2 regions of the Kitasatospora sp. NPDC092948 genome follow, and region 1 is predicted to be linked to the other one. Evidence: riboswitches for the same ligand, from Rfam matches in the RefSeq annotation. Region 1 holds a riboswitch; the other holds the start of a gene.

The links. A riboswitch is a leader RNA that binds a small molecule or an ion and turns the genes downstream of it on or off. The one in region 1 is predicted to bind cobalamin.
Region 2: it holds a riboswitch for cobalamin, as region 1 does, so the genes downstream of both, ACIQF6_RS12090 (ribonucleoside-diphosphate reductase subunit alpha) here and ACIQF6_RS23935 (prenyltransferase/squalene oxidase repeat-containing protein) in region 1, are expected to answer to the same signal.

The regions. Positions count from the first base shown of each region.
Region 1 covers NZ_JBIVPU010000008.1:236,904-244,247, reverse strand. Annotated here, with positions in the region: gene ACIQF6_RS23950 (tetratricopeptide repeat protein) at 1-511, opposite strand, end outside; gene ACIQF6_RS23945 (trypsin-like peptidase domain-containing protein) at 508-2,238, opposite strand; gene ACIQF6_RS23940 (flagellar hook-length control protein FliK) at 2,495-2,974, opposite strand; gene ACIQF6_RS23935 (prenyltransferase/squalene oxidase repeat-containing protein) at 2,997-4,079, opposite strand; cobalamin riboswitch at 4,177-4,318, opposite strand; gene ACIQF6_RS23930 (MmgE/PrpD family protein) at 4,572-6,080, shown strand; gene prpB (methylisocitrate lyase) at 6,080-6,985, shown strand; gene ACIQF6_RS23920 (bifunctional 2-methylcitrate synthase/citrate synthase) at 7,004-7,344, shown strand, end outside.
Region 2 covers NZ_JBIVPU010000003.1:564,053-571,396, reverse strand. Annotated here, with positions in the region: gene ACIQF6_RS12105 (histidine phosphatase family protein) at 1-715, shown strand, start outside; gene ACIQF6_RS12100 (helix-turn-helix domain-containing protein) at 723-1,706, opposite strand; gene ACIQF6_RS12095 (GNAT family N-acetyltransferase) at 1,976-2,473, shown strand; cobalamin riboswitch at 2,554-2,692, shown strand; gene ACIQF6_RS12090 (ribonucleoside-diphosphate reductase subunit alpha) at 2,864-5,278, shown strand; gene ACIQF6_RS12085 (ribonucleotide-diphosphate reductase subunit beta) at 5,278-6,297, shown strand; gene ACIQF6_RS12080 (DUF1906 domain-containing protein) at 6,440-7,344, opposite strand, start outside.

The sequences.
Region 1 (7,344 bases):
CCCAGCCGAAGCCGCCGTGCCCGATGCAGCCCTCGACCCGGTAGCGGTCCGCCAGCAGTTCGCCCGGGCCGAGTCTCGGCACGAACGAGTAGGCCGTTCCGTCGTACGGGCAGCGCCCTTCCAGCAGGTTCGGCTGGCCGTTGAGACCGGTGCCCACGGGGCGGCGGCAGGTGGGGTTGGGGCAGAGCCTGCGCTCCTCGGGGATCTGCGGCGCGGCTCTGACCGCGCGGCCCGGCTCCGGTCCGTCGATCGTCGGCAGCGTGACGAGGCCGAGTCCCCACCAGGGGTCGTCGCCGGACGTACGCGGCGGCTGTACGGGCTCGGCGGGGCGCACGGGCGGTGCCGGCCGGCGGCCGGTGCGCACCGGGGCCGGCCGGGCCGGGGCCGGCTCCGCGGCCGACGGCCGTTCGCGGTTCGCCGGTGCGGGTGCCGGTGGCGGGAGCAGGCAGCGCCGGCAGTAGCCGGTCACGTCGAGTTCGCCGCCGCAGCCGGGACGGTTGCACGGGTTCATGCCCGCCTCCTGTCGATCTCGCGTCGAACGGCCTGGTGGTACTCCTCGACCCGGAGTTCGGCGATCGGCAGGTCGCATCCGCCGCTGTAGAGCAGCCGCCGGGCCGCCTCGTACGACTCGCCCAGTTCCTCGATCAGGCCGCGCGCGGCGGCTTCCGAGCGGTAGGCGTCCAGTCGTCCCCGGGCCCGGTTGCGCCGGGCGAGCAGGGCCGTGCACTCGGCGTGCAGGCGTCGGGCCCGCGCCAGCGACCGGGCGGCCGTCTTCTCACAGGTGTCGAGTTCCGCCGACAGCCATTCCTGGCGGGTGGATCCGGCGTCGGCCGCGCCGATGTCCCGCAGCACCCGCAGACGGACCGCGAGCGCGGCCGCGGCGGCGACCTGCGGCGGCGGGGTGCCGAGGATCCGCGGCGCGACGTGGTCGCGGCGCACCCGGGCGTCGCGCTCGGCCGCCCCGACTTCCTCGACCAGCCGGTCGAGCCGTTCCAGTCGGCGGGCGAACTCCGCCGCTCCGCCGGGCCGTCCGCCCGGTGTGGCGGGCGCGGCGGGCGCGGCAGGCTGCCCGAGGCTCGCCGCGACCGCACTGCGGACGTACCGCGGCGGGTCGCCCCGGTAGGCGAGCAGCAGGCGCACGCCGATGCTCGACGCCCGTGCGGCGATCGGTTCGAGCAGCCGGTAGTACAGCTCGGCGGGGTCGGCGGCCAGGTCGACCGCGTTCACCACGACGACGATCGGCGAGCCCAACGCCTCCAGCTGGTGGAAGAGGTCGTCGGTGACGCGGTCGGTCAGCAGGCTCAGGCTCTCCGCGAGCTGCTCGGCGACCTGCTCCGTCGTCCGCCCGGTCGCGTCGACGGCGGCGTCCACCTCGCCCAGCGGGGGGACGGTGCCGGGCGGGGCGCCGGTGACGGTCTCGTCGGAGGCGGCCCGGCGGTAGCCCGGCATGGTGAGGCCGACCAGGCGGGACGTCAGCGCGACCGCGCCGCCGCCGCCGATCGCGCAGACCCCGCCCGGCCCGGCGGACGCCAGCCAGCCGACCAGGTGCCGGGTCAGCGCCAGCTGCACCGGGTCGTCCAGGACCACCGGAGCCTGCGGCGACGGCCAGTCGCTCGGCGCCACCTGCGGGGGCCGGCTCGCCAGGTGCCCTTCGAGCACCGCGCTCGCGTACTTGTACAGCGTCGGGGCCGAGACCATCCAGCTGCTCTCGGCGAGCGGCGCCCGGACAACCACGACCACGCCGAGGATCTCACCACTCGCGGCGAGTGCCGCCGCACCGCTGAACCCGCGCTCGACGCGCTGCTCCAGCACCGCGTCGAGCTGTATCCGTTCCTTCGCGAAGTCGTACGAGACGAGCTTCGCGGTGGCCAGCTGGCCGTTGTTGGTGCCCGCCGGAAAGCCGAAGATCCGCACGATCTCGTCGCGCTGCCAGGTCCGCCGGATCCTCGCCCGGGGCACGCCCGGCACCTCGGACTCCAGGGCGAGGACCGCCACGTCCCCGCGTTCGTCCAGCAGCGGAGGCACCCAGCAGCTCTTGACGACGGTCGCCGAATGGACGACATCGGGACGTCCGGCGATCCGGACCCGGACCTCGCGACCGGCCTCGTCCCCGCCGCCGGCGTCCTGGACCACATGCGCACACGTCAGCACATACCTGCCGTCGAGCATCGTCCCGGCACCGTGTACGCGCCCCTGGGTGTCCTCGATGCGCGCCAGCCAAGGATCCTCCCACCCCATGGCAAAAGACGTTACCCCTGAAGCAATATGACGGACAATCACTTCACATGATCGGATCATCCGTGAACACACCGAGTGGCAGCCGGCGGCCCGGAACGCACCGACCGCGACGGCGCCGCCCCGGGAACCGAACCCCCACCGCAGCACCTGACGGACCGCCCCGCCGCCACCCACGGACTCCCCGGACCGCCCCGCCGGCGCCGACGGCCTCCGTCGCGGAGGGCCGGTCACCGGCGGGGCGCCGTCGTGCCGCGGGTCAGGGCGCGGTGACGCCCGGCTGCGCACCGGCGCCGAAGGACCAGCCCTCGACCGAGCCGGGAGCCGGGTCGTAGCTTCCGGCGCCGAGGCTGCTGTAGGTCCAGGCGCCGCCGTGCTGGGCGTGCCAGTACGACCAGTACGCGGTGCCGGTGGGGTTGGTGCAGGTCGTCGGCAGGCTGTTGATCGTGCAGACGAACCCGGGGTAGCGCGGGTGGAACGCGTACGAGAACCCGGCGCCGGTGAGGGCGGCGAGGCCGCTGGCGGGGTCGCCGAGGGCGCAGCCGGTCTGGATGCCGCCGCCGAGGGCGGTGAAGTCGACCACGACGGTGACGCCGGTGGTGCCGGAGCAGGCTGCCGCCTGCGCCTGCGGGGCCCGGGCGGCGGAGACGCCGAGCAGGGCGGCGGTCAGCGCCGTCGCGGCGGCGATCGAGCCGAGGACGCGGCGGGCCTGGCGGGCGGGGGCGAGGGTGTCGCTCATGCGGGGGCTCCTTGTCGGGGCGTCAGTGGGCGGCGGCGGGGCACGCGAGGACCGGCGCCGAGGAACGGGCCCCGTGGGCGGAGAGCGAGACCAGTGGAGTGCCGCTCAGGCCGAGGACGGCCTGGGCGGTGGCTCGGGCGGCGTTGCCCGGGTCGAAACCCGTGGCGTCGTAGGCGACCGCGCCCCGGACGGCCGGGTCCGCGGCGCAGCCCTGCTGGAGCTTGACCAGGGCGCTCCAGCCCTTGAGTCCGGCCCCGAGGCGGCCGGCGGCCAGCAGGCTCTCGGTGGCCAGTCCGGTGCTGTTGGCATTGGAGGAGGCCGCCCCGGCCGCAGCGAACCCGCCGTCGGCGTTCTGGTGGGCCGTCAGCCAGTTCAGGCCCGCCGCGGCCTTCGCGTCGCGGCCGGTCGCCTTGAGTGCCTGGACGGCGAACGCGGTGGCGTCCGGGTCGGCGGTGCAGGCGCCCTGGTCGAAGGAGACCGGGAACCCGCCGTCCGCGCACTGGCTGCCGGCCAGGAAGTCGACGGCGGCGGCCGGAGCTCCGGCGGGCGTGCGGACGAGGGCGATGACGGCCAGGGACTGGCCGAAGGAGTTGCTGTAGTCGCCCCACTGGGAGCGGTCGGAGAAGCGGCCGCTCGGCGTCTGCAGGGAACGCAGGCGCGCCGGGAGGTCGACGCCGCCGAACGCGGCCGGGTTCTCGCCGCGGACCTCGGCAGCGAGCAGCAGCTTGGCGGTGGCCCCGGCGTAGGCCTCGGTGGTGCCGTCGCCCAGGTAGCCGGCGGTGTTCTCCGGGCGGGCGAGCCAGGCGGTGGCGCGCGCGGCGGCCCGGTCGGAGCCGTGGGACGCGGCGAACGCCAGCACGGCGTCGACGGTCAGCCCCTGGTCGGGGTAGGCGGTGCCGTCGAAGACGGTCTCGAAGTGGTCGCCGTCGACGAGTTGGCGGGCCAGCCAGCCCGCGGCGGCCGCGTCCGGACGGACGGTGGCGGTGGTGGCAGCGGTGGCGGTGGCGGCGGGGGCCGCCTGGGCGGGGGCGGCTGCGGGGAGCGTTGCCGCGAGCGCGAGCGCCGGTGTCGCGAGCAGACCCAGGGAGCGGCGGAGCACGGGCACGGTGAGCCTTTCCGGGCCGGCGCGCGGGGCCCGGAGGGAGCTGACGCGCAGCCGCGCAGCCCTCGGAGCTCCGGCCCGCAGACCACGACGGGAGGAGTGGACACACACCTCCGCCGCCGGGTGTTCGGGCTCGCCGTCGGCAGTCGCCGACGGCCTACCGTTGCGGGTCAGCGCCGGATTCGGACCGGTCTTCCCCCAACAGCGGAGTCAGAAAATATGACGGCCCATCATGGCGAGGCCTGAAACACCGGGTCAAGGCCTCGACTTGGGCTTCCACCGGTTCTCGACCCACGCGAGTGCGCCGCACCGCCGGGGTGGGCGCCCTCCTTCCCCGACCGGTCCTCGCCGGGACCCGTCCGGTTCTTCGCCGGATTCGCAGGTTCGCAGCCCCGACGTGTACGGATTCCGCAGATTGGCCTGCTGGACCACGGCCGGGACGACCGGCAGTCTCGATCATGCGAACCCCAGCCGCCGACGCCCACGAGGAGTCCCGTGATCGAGCACCGCGTCCGTGTCCACCCCAGCGCCGACCGCCTCCCCCGCGAGGACCAACTCGCCTGGAAGCTCGCCTCGGTGGCCACCGCCACCGAGGAACTGGAGGCCGCCTGCGTGAGCATGGCCGTCAACCGGGTGATCGACAACGCGTCGGTGGCCGTCGCCTCGCTGCTGCGCCGCCCCGTCGCCGTCGCCCGCGCCCAGGCCACCGCCCACCGGGCCGTGCTCCCGGGCGCCTCGGTGTTCGGCAGCGGCGCCCGGGTCTCCCCCGAGTGGGCGGCCTGGGCCAACGGCACCGCCGTGCGCGAGCTCGACTTCCACGACACCTACCTGGCCGCCGACTACTCGCACCCCGGCGACAACATCCCGCCGCTGCTGGCCGTCGCCCAGCACACCGGCCGCAGCGGCGCGGACCTGCTGCGGGCCGTCGTCACCGCGTACGAGGTGCACGTCGCCCTGGTCAAGGGAATCTGCCTGCACGCGCACCGCATCGACCACGTCGCCCACCTGAGCGCGGCCACCGCCTGCGGCCTCGGGGCGCTGCTGCGGCTGCCGACGGAGGTCACCTACCAGGCCGTCCAGCAGGCGGTGCACACCACCACCGCCACCCGGCAGTCCCGGAAGGGCGAGATCTCCAGTTGGAAGGCGTTCGCCCCCGCCTTCGCGGGGAAGGCCGCGATCGAAGCGGTGGACCGGGCGATGCGCGGCGAGAGCTCGCCGTCGCCGATCTACGAGGGCGAGGACGGTTTCCTGGCCTGGCTGCTCGACGGCCCGTCCGCCGACTACGGCGTGCTGCTGCCGGAGCCGGGCGAGCCGCGCCGCGCGATCCTGGACACCTACACCAAGGAGTACTCCGCCGAGTACCAGGCCCAGGCGATCATTGATCTGGCCCGGCGCCTGCGCGAGAAGACCGGCCCGCTGGAGAAGGTGCGCTCGGTCGTCCTGCACACCAGCCACCACACCCACCACGTGATCGGCTCCGGCGCGAACGACCCGCAGAAGTACGACCCCGCCGCGAGCCGCGAGACGCTCGACCACTCCATCCCGTACATCCTGGCCGTCGCCCTGGAGGACGGCGGCTGGCACCACGAGCGCTCCTACGCCCCCGAACGGGCCGCCCGTCCGGAGACCGTCGCGCTGTGGCGGAAGATCACCACGGTCGAGGATCCCGAGTGGACCCGTCGCTACCACGACCCCGACCCGGAGCGCCGGGCCTTCGGCGGCCGCGTCGTGATCACGCTGGACGACGGCTCCGTGGTCGAGGACGAGCTGGGCGTGGCCGACGCCCATCCGGCCGGCGCCCGGCCCTTCGACCGGCCCGCGTACGAGGGCAAGTTCCGCACCCTCGCCGAGGGCGTCGTCGCCCCGGCCGACCAGGACCGCTTCCTCGCCGCCGCGGCCGGCCTCCCCGAGCTCGGGGCCGGCGACCTCGGCGAACTGTTCCCGGCCGTCGACACCGAAGCGGTGCGCGCCTTCGACGCCACCCTCCCGAAGGGCCTGTTCTGATGCTGCACACCCGCACCACACCCGCCCAGCGCCGCCGAGCCCTGCGCGAACGCCTGGCCACCGGAAGGCTGTTGGCCATGCCGGGGGCGATCAACCCGCTCTCCGCCCGCCTGATCCAGGACACCGGTTTCGAGGCGGCCTACCTGTCCGGCGCGGTCCTCGCCGCCGACCTCGGCCTGCCCGACATCGGCCTCACCACCGTCACCGAGATCGCCGCCCGCGCCCAGCAGACCACCCGGGTCACCGACCTGCCGGTGCTGATCGACGCCGACACCGGCTTCGGCGAGCCGATGAACGCGGCCCGGACCGTCCAGTTGCTGGAGGACGCGGGCCTGGCCGGTCTGCACCTGGAGGACCAGATCAACCCCAAGCGCTGCGGCCACCTCGACGGCAAGGGCGTCGTCCCCCGCGACGAGATGACCCGGCGGCTGCGCGCCGCCGTCGACGCCCGCCGCGACCCGGACTTCCTGCTGATGGCCCGCACCGACGCCCGCACCGTCGAAGGACTGGACGCGGCGATCGACCGGGCCAAGGCGTACGTCGACGCCGGCGCCGACGCGATCTTCCCCGAGTCCCTCACCGACCTCTCCGAGTACGAGGCGTTCCGCAAGGCGGTCGACGTGCCGCTGCTGGCCAACCTCACCGAGTTCGGCAAGACCCCGCTGCTGGACACCCGCACCCTGCAGGACCTCGGCTACGACATCGCCCTCTACCCGGTCACCCTGCTGCGCCTCGCCATGGGCGCCGTCGAGGACGGACTGCGCACCATCGCCGCCGAAGGCACCCAGCAGTCCCTGCTGCCCCGCATGCAGCCCCGCTCCCGCCTGTACGAACTCCTCGACTACCAGGAGTACTCGGCCTTCGACTCGGCCGTCTTCGACTTCACCCTCCCGCCCGGCTCCTGACGCACCGGAGGCACCGACATGCCCAGCACCACGACCGAGATCCACCGCGGCCTCGCCGGTGTCGTCGTCGACACCACCGAGATCTCCACCGTCATCCAGGAGACCAACTCCCTGACCTACCGCGGCTACCCCGTCCAGGACCTCGCCGAACACCGCTCCTTCGAGGAGACCGCCTACCTGCTGTGGCACGGCGAGCTCCCGGACGAGGCGCAACTGCGCGAGTTCCGGGCCCGGGAGAGCGCGCTGCGCCCGCTCGACCGCACCACCGCGGAGCTGCTGGCCAAGCTGCCCGAGACCTGCCACCCGATGGACGTGCTGCGCACCGCGGTCAGCTTCTTCGGCGCCGAGGACCCGACCGA
Region 2 (7,344 bases), on a different contig from region 1:
CCGCACCCACACCGACGGCGGACGGCGGCTGCCGTCGGTCCTGATCGCCACCCGGCACGGCGAGTCCACGGCCAACGTGGAGTTCCGGCACGCGGACGCCACCGGCGCCCTGACCGTCCCGATCACCTGCCGGGACGCCGACATCCCGCTCTCCATGCGCGGCCAGGCCCAGGCCGTCGACCTGGGCCGCTGGTGGGCCGCCCTGCCGCCCGCCGACCGGCCCCGTTCGGTGTGGTGCTCCCCGTACGTGCGCACCGCGGAGACCGCGAGAATCGCCCTCGCCCAGGCCTCCGGGCTGGGCGCCGTCCCGGTCGGCCTGCCGGTCCGCTACGACGAGCGGCTGCGCGACCGCGAACTGGGCGTGCTGGAGATGCTCACCAAGGCCGCCATCGAACGCGACCACCCCGCCGAGGCGGAGCGCCGCCGGCGGATGGGCGAGCTGTACTACCGGCCGCCCGGCGGCGAGTCCTGGCTGGACGTGGCGCTGCGGGTGCGCGGCCTGCTGCGCGACCTGGGCGAGGAGGAGGCGGGCCGGCCGGTGCTGCTGGTCGCGCACGACTGCACGGTGCTGATGCTGCGTCATGTGCTGGACCGGCTCGGCGAGGAGGAGCTGCTGGCGCTGCCGCCGGTCGCCAACTGCTCGACCAGCGTGTGGCGGGCCCGCGAGGGCGGGCTGCGGCCGTCCGGCTGGAACCAGACCGCGCACCTGTCCTGAGCGCCCGTCAGGCGCTCCTGAGGCGGGCCGTCCCGGCCGGGCCGCCGGGGCCGCCGAAGGCCCGCCGGTAGGCCTGCGGGGTGGTGCCGAGGCGGCGGCCGAAGTGGTGCCGCAGGGTGGCGGCGTTGCCGAAGCCGCAGCGGGCGGCGACCGCGTCCACGCTCTCGTCGGTGGACTCCAGCAGGCGCTGCGCGAACAGCACCCGCTGGCCGGTCAGCCAGCGGTGCGGGGTGGTGCCGGTCTCCTGCTGGAAGCGCCGGGCGAAGGTGCGCGGGGACATGTGGGCCTGCCGGGCGAGCTCGTCCACGCTGGTCTCCCGGTCGAGGTGGCGGCGCATCCACTCCAGCGTGCCGGCCAGCGAGTCGCCGTCGCCCTCGGGCAGCGGGCGGTTGATGAACTGGGCCTGCCCGCCGTCGCGGTGCGGGGCGACCACCATCCGGCGGGCGATCGCCCGGGCCACCTCGGCGCCCTGCACCTTGCGCACCAGGTGCAGGCAGGCGTCGATGCCGGCGGCGGTGCCGGCCGAGGTGATCACCGGGTCGTCGTCCACGTACAGCACGTCGGGTTCGACGGTGGTCAGCGGGAAGCGCTCGGCCATCACGTCGGCGTACTGCCAGTGGGTGGTGCTGCGGCGGCCGTCGAGCAGGCCCGCGGCGCCGAGCAGGAAGCTGCCGGAGCAGATCGACAGCGTGTACGCGCCGCGGGCGTGGGCGGCCCGCAGCGCCTCGCACAGCGCCTCGGGGTACTGCGCGCGGATGCCGGTGGCGGTGGCGATCACCAGGTCCGCCTCGGCGATCCGCTCCGGGCCGTACGGGACGTGGATGTCGAAGCCGGAGTGCGTGCGCATCGGGCCGGGCCGGTCGCCGACCAGGCCGAACTCGTACACCGGCAGGCCGGCGGCGCCGCGGTCGAGGCCGAACACCTCGCAGGCCACGCCCAGCTCGAACGGGTGGATCTCCTCCAGCACGATGACCGCGACGTTCTTCAGCATCGGTCCAGCATGGCAGTGGCAGGATTTCGAGGCAATGCTGCATTTCTGCCACTCGTGGCGGGGCGCGGCGGCGCGGAGAGTGGAGCCATGACCTCCGCGCTCGCCCTGCTGGGCCTCATCGGCAGCTTCGGACTCCTCGGCGTTCTGGTCGGCCGCGACCTGGACCGCAACGGCCGGACCGGCCGCGACAACGTGCACCGGCCGACCGGATACCCGTTCGACCCGGACCTGGCCGATCCGCGCCGCGCCCGGTCCGGCACACTGTCCGGATGCACTCCCCGATCGTCCGCCGCGCCCTCGACCACGACCTCGCCGGAGCCGGGGAGGTCAGCATCGAAGCCTTCGTCGGCGACGGCTTCACCGATCCCGGCTCGGGCTACGTCGGGCTCCTGAGAGACGCCGCACGGCGCAACCGGGAGGCCGAGCTGCTGGTCGCCGTCGACGGCGCGGACGGGCCGGTGCTCGGCTGTGTGACCTTCGCCGCGGGCGGCACCGAGTGGGCGGACATCGCGCTGCCGCACGAGGGCGAGATCCGGATGCTGGCGGTCGCCGCGGCGGCCCGCGGGCGCGGCATCGGCCGGCTGCTGGTGTCCGCGGCGATCGATCGCAGCCGGGAACTCGGACTGGCCGGAATGGCGTTCTCGACCCGGCCGACGATGACCGCGGCGCACCGGATCTACGATGCTCTGGGCTTCCTCCGCACCCCCGAACGGGACTGGGAGGCGGCCCCCGGCATGAACCTGATGGTCTACACGATGCGGTTCTGAGGCCCCTCGGGCGCGGTTTCCGTTGTCTACGCGCGGCACCACGACGCGACACGCGCTACTACATCTGGTGCCGCCAGCTCCAGCCGCCACAACATGTATGCTCGACCTCGCTGTCGAAGCAGGGGAACCCGGTGCGAATCCGGGACTGCCCCGCAACGGTGAGCGGGCTGTAGCGACGCCCGCGCAGTCCGAGGACCTGCTGACGGTGTGCGACACGGCATCCCCGCAGACGCCATGCAGCACTGCTTTGCCGTCCGGCCTCGCGGGCGGGCCGGGGGTGGGTCTTTCGCGCGCCGTTCGAGCGTTTTCGGCGTGCCGTCCTCCCCTGCCGCCTGCGTGCTGCCGGACACCTCGAATTACGTCCGTCGCCGCCACAGGAGAGAGTGCGCCTTGACCGTCGCCGCCTCAGTCACCCTGCCGTCCCAGGGATCCGCCGACGCCTTCACCGACCCCGGTGCGGCGCTGCTTCGGCTGCTCACCGACCGCAGCACCGACCTCCCCCAGGTGGACCCCGGCCACGTCGCCGCCGCCGCGCTGCGCGGCCGCCACGCCGGTTCGGACTTCGCCGAGCTGCGCGGGCTGGCCGTGGAGGCCGCCGCGTCGATGATCGCCGAGGACCCGCAGTACTCGAAGCTGGCCGCCCGCCTGCTGGCGATGGAGATCGCCGACGAGGCCGCCTCCCAGGGCGTCGCCTCGTTCTCCGCCTCGATCGCCGTCGGCCACGCCGAGGGCCTGATCGGCGACACCACCGCCGAGTTCGTCGCCGCGCACGCCGACCTGTTCGACTCGCTGATCGACGCCTCCGGCGACGACCGCTTCGAGTACTTCGGCCTGCGCACCGTGCAGTCCCGCTACCTGCTGCGCCACCCGATCACCCGCAAGGTGGTCGAGACCCCGCAGCACTTCCTGCTGCGTGTGGCGGCGGGCCTGGCGGTCGGTGCCTCCGAGCAGTCGGTGCTGGAGGTGGCCGAGCTGTACAAGCTGATGAGCCGCCTGGAGTACCTGACCAGCTCCCCGACGCTGTTCAACTCCGGCACCCGGCACCCGCAGATGTCCTCCTGCTACCTGCTGGACTCGCCGCTGGACAACCTGGACTCGATCTACAACCGGTACGCGCAGATCGCCCGGCTGTCCAAGCACGCCGGCGGCATCGGCCTGTCTTACTCCCGGATCCGCTCCCGCGGCTCGCTGATCCGCGGCACCAACGGCAAGTCGAACGGCATCGTCCCGTTCCTGCGCACCCTGGACTCCTCCGTGGCGGCGGTCAACCAGGGTGGCCGGCGCAAGGGCGCGGCCTGCGTGTACCTGGAGACCTGGCACGCCGACATCGAGGAGTTCCTGGAGCTCCGCGACAACACCGGCGAAGAGGCCCGGCGCACCCACAACCTGAACCTGGCGCACTGGATCCCGGACGAGTTCATGCGCCGCGTGAACGCCGACCAGGACTGGTCGCTGTTCTCCCCGGCGGACGTGCCCGAGCTGGTCGACCTGTGGGGCGAGGAGTTCGACGAGGCCTACCGCAAGGCCGAGCAGGCCGGCAAGGCCGTCCGCACCATCCCCGCGCAGACCCTGTACGCCCGGATGATGCGCACCCTGGCGCAGACCGGCAACGGCTGGATGACCTTCAAGGACGCCTCCAACCGGGCCGCCAACCAGACCGCGCTGCCGGGCCGCACGGTGCACTCCTCCAACCTGTGCACCGAGATCCTGGAGGTCACCGACGACTCCGAGACCGCGGTCTGCAACCTGGGCTCGGTCAACCTGGGCGCGCACGTCGCCCCGGGCGCCTCGGCCGACGACCTGATCAACGCGATGGACTGGGACCGCCTGGACGCCACCGTGCGCACCGCGGTGACCTTCCTCGACCGCGTGATCGACATCAACTTCTACCCGACCACCGAGGCCGGCACCTCCAACTCCCGCTGGCGCCCGGTCGGCCTGGGCGTGATGGGCCTGCAGGACGTCTTCTTCAAGCTGCGGCTGGACTTCGACTCCGCCGAGGCGAAGACGCTCTCCACCCTGATCTCCGAGCGCATCATGCTCACCGCGTACGAGCGCTCCGCCGACCTGGCCGAGCAGTTCGGCCGCCACGAGGCGTACGGCGAGACCCGCGCCGCCCGCGGCCAGCTGCACGTCGACCACTTCGGCAGCGCGACCCCGCAGTGGACCGCGCGCTGGGAGGCGCTGCGCGCCCGGATCGCCGTCACCGGCCTGCGCAACTCGCTGCTGCTGGCGATCGCCCCGACCGCGACCATCGCGTCCATCGCCGGCGTCTACGAGTGCATCGAGCCGCAGGTGTCCAACCTGTTCAAGCGCGAGACGCTGTCCGGCGAGTTCCTCCAGGTCAACCCGTACCTGGTGCGCGAGCTGAAGGAGCTCGGCGTCTGGGACCAGCAGACCCGGGACGAGCTGCGCGAGGCCAACGGCTCCGTGCAGGACTTCAAGTGGCTGCCGGAGAACGTCCGTTCGCTGTACCGCACCGCGTGGGAGCTGCCGCAGCGCGCGCTGATCGACCTGGCCGCCGCCCGGCAGCCGTACATCGACCAGAGCCAGTCGCTGAACCTGTTCATGGCGGCGCCGACCATCGGCAAGCTCTCCTCGATGTACGCGTACGCCTGGAAGGTCGGTCTGAAGACCACCTACTACCTGCGCTCCCGTCCCGCGACCCGGATCGCCCAGGCCGCGTCGGGCGCCGCCCGCACCGCCGCGCCCGTGCCGGTGCAGACCCCGACCCTCAGCCAGGCCGAGCAGGACGCCATCGCCTGCTCCCTGGAGAACCCCGAGTCCTGCGAGGCATGCCAGTAATGAGCTCCGAAGACCAGAAGAAGATGCTGCTCGACCCGGGCTTCGAGCTGACCCTGCGTCCGATGCGCTACCCGTCGTTCTACGACCGGTACCGGGACGCGATCAAGAACACCTGGACGGTCGAGGAGGTGGACCTGCACTCCGACGTCGCCGACCTCGCCAAGCTCTCCGAGGGCGAGCGGCACATGATCGGCCGGCTGGTCGCGTTCTTCGCCACCGGTGACTCGATCGTGTCGAACAACGTGGTGCTGAGCCTCTACAAGCACATCAACTCGCCGGAGGCGCGGCTCTACCTGTCGCGGCAGCTGTTCGAGGAGGCCGTGCACGTCCAGTTCTACTTGACGCTGCTGGACACCTACCTGCCCGACCCGGAGGACCGCAACGCGGCCTTCGCCGCGGTGGAGAACATCCCCTCCATCGCGCAGAAGGCGCAGTTCTGCTTCAAGTACATGAACGCGGTCGACCACATCGACTCGCTGCAGAGCAAGGAGGACCGGCGGGCCTTCCTGCTGAACCTGATCTGCTTCGCGGCGTGCGTCGAGGGCCTGTTCTTCTACGGCGCGTTCGCCTACGTGTACTGGTTCCGCAGCCGCGGCCTGCTGCACGGCCTGGCGACCGGCACCAACTGGGTGTTCCGCGACGAGTCGATGCACATGGACTTCGCGTTCTCGGTGGTCGACACCGTCCGCGAGGAGGAGCCCGACCTCTTCGACGACAAGATGGCCCAGCAGGTCACCGAGATGCTGGAGGAGGCCGTCGAGGCCGAGCTCCAGTTCGCCCGCGACCTGTGCGGCGAGGGCCTGCCCGGCATGAACACCGAGTCGATGCGCCAGTACCTGGAGGCCGTCGCCGACCAGCGCCTGGCCCGGCTCGGCCTGCCGATCCGCTACGGCTCCACCAACCCGTTCGGGTTCATGGAGCTGCAGAACGTCCAGGAGCTGACCAACTTCTTCGAGCGCCGGGTCTCCGCGTACCAGGTCGCCGTGGAGGGCTCGGTCTCCTTCGACGACGACTTCTAAAGGACGCGTTCCGGACGACGAACCGTCAACGGCCGAGGGCCGCACCCCGCTCGCCGGGGTGCGGCCCTCGGCCGTTGCTCGGAGCGGCCGTTGCTCGCGCAGGCCGTCACTCGCAGAGGCTGTCGCTCGGAGCGGCCGCCGGTCAGCGCCCGTCGTCGGCGGGCGAGGTGACGTCCAGGTAGTCGGCGTCGATGCCGAGCCTGACCCCGCCGTACTCCTCGGTGGTGTCGCCCGCGTACTGGTGGGCGCGCCGGCCGCCGGCGAAGAGGCCGGCGCCTTCGGGCAGGCCCATCCCGGCGTCGCTCACGTCGTGGTGGGAGTTCCAGGCGGCGGCCCACAGCACGTCGGGCTGCGGGTAGGAGGCGTCGTCCCAGCGGGCGGCGAGGTCCTTCACGCCGCTGGCGGCGCCGGCGTAGACGCCGGAGCGGTAGCCGTGGGCGTGCAGCTGCTGGGTCCAGCCGGCCAGGTAGCCGAGGATCCGGTCGCGGTACTGGTCGCGGTCGTAGTTCTCCATGTCGTTGTAGAGCACCGCGCCGGGCCGGAAGCCCAGGTCCTCGGCCTTGTGCACGGCGTCGTCGGCGGCGTCCGCGCCCTGCTGGCGGGCGGTTCCCGGATCGGCGTCCACCAGCAGGTTGCCGCGGGCCGCCTGCCGCCCGACGTAGATCGGCAGGAACGCCCAGCCCTCGGCGACCCGGGCGTCCACCCACTCCCGGCCGGGGGCGGCGCAGGCCTGCGAGGGGCCGCCGATGTACACCCCGACCCCCCGGTACGGGGAGGCCGCCGCCCAGGCCTGCATCGCACTGTCGGACGGTGCGGCGCACCGGTCGAAGGCCTCGCCGACCAGGTCGGTGCGCGGGGCCTCGCCGCCGCTCTCCGGTGCCCCGGGCTGCCCGTCGGTGGTCTCGGGGGCTTCCCGGACGGTGGCGACGGCGGTCTCCAGGATCCGCCGCACCCGGTCCGGTGCGGCGGCCCAACCGGCCGTCACCTCCAGTCCGGTGCCGGCCAGTCGGGCCCGCAGCTGGTGCCCGGCGGCGGCGTCCCGCAGCA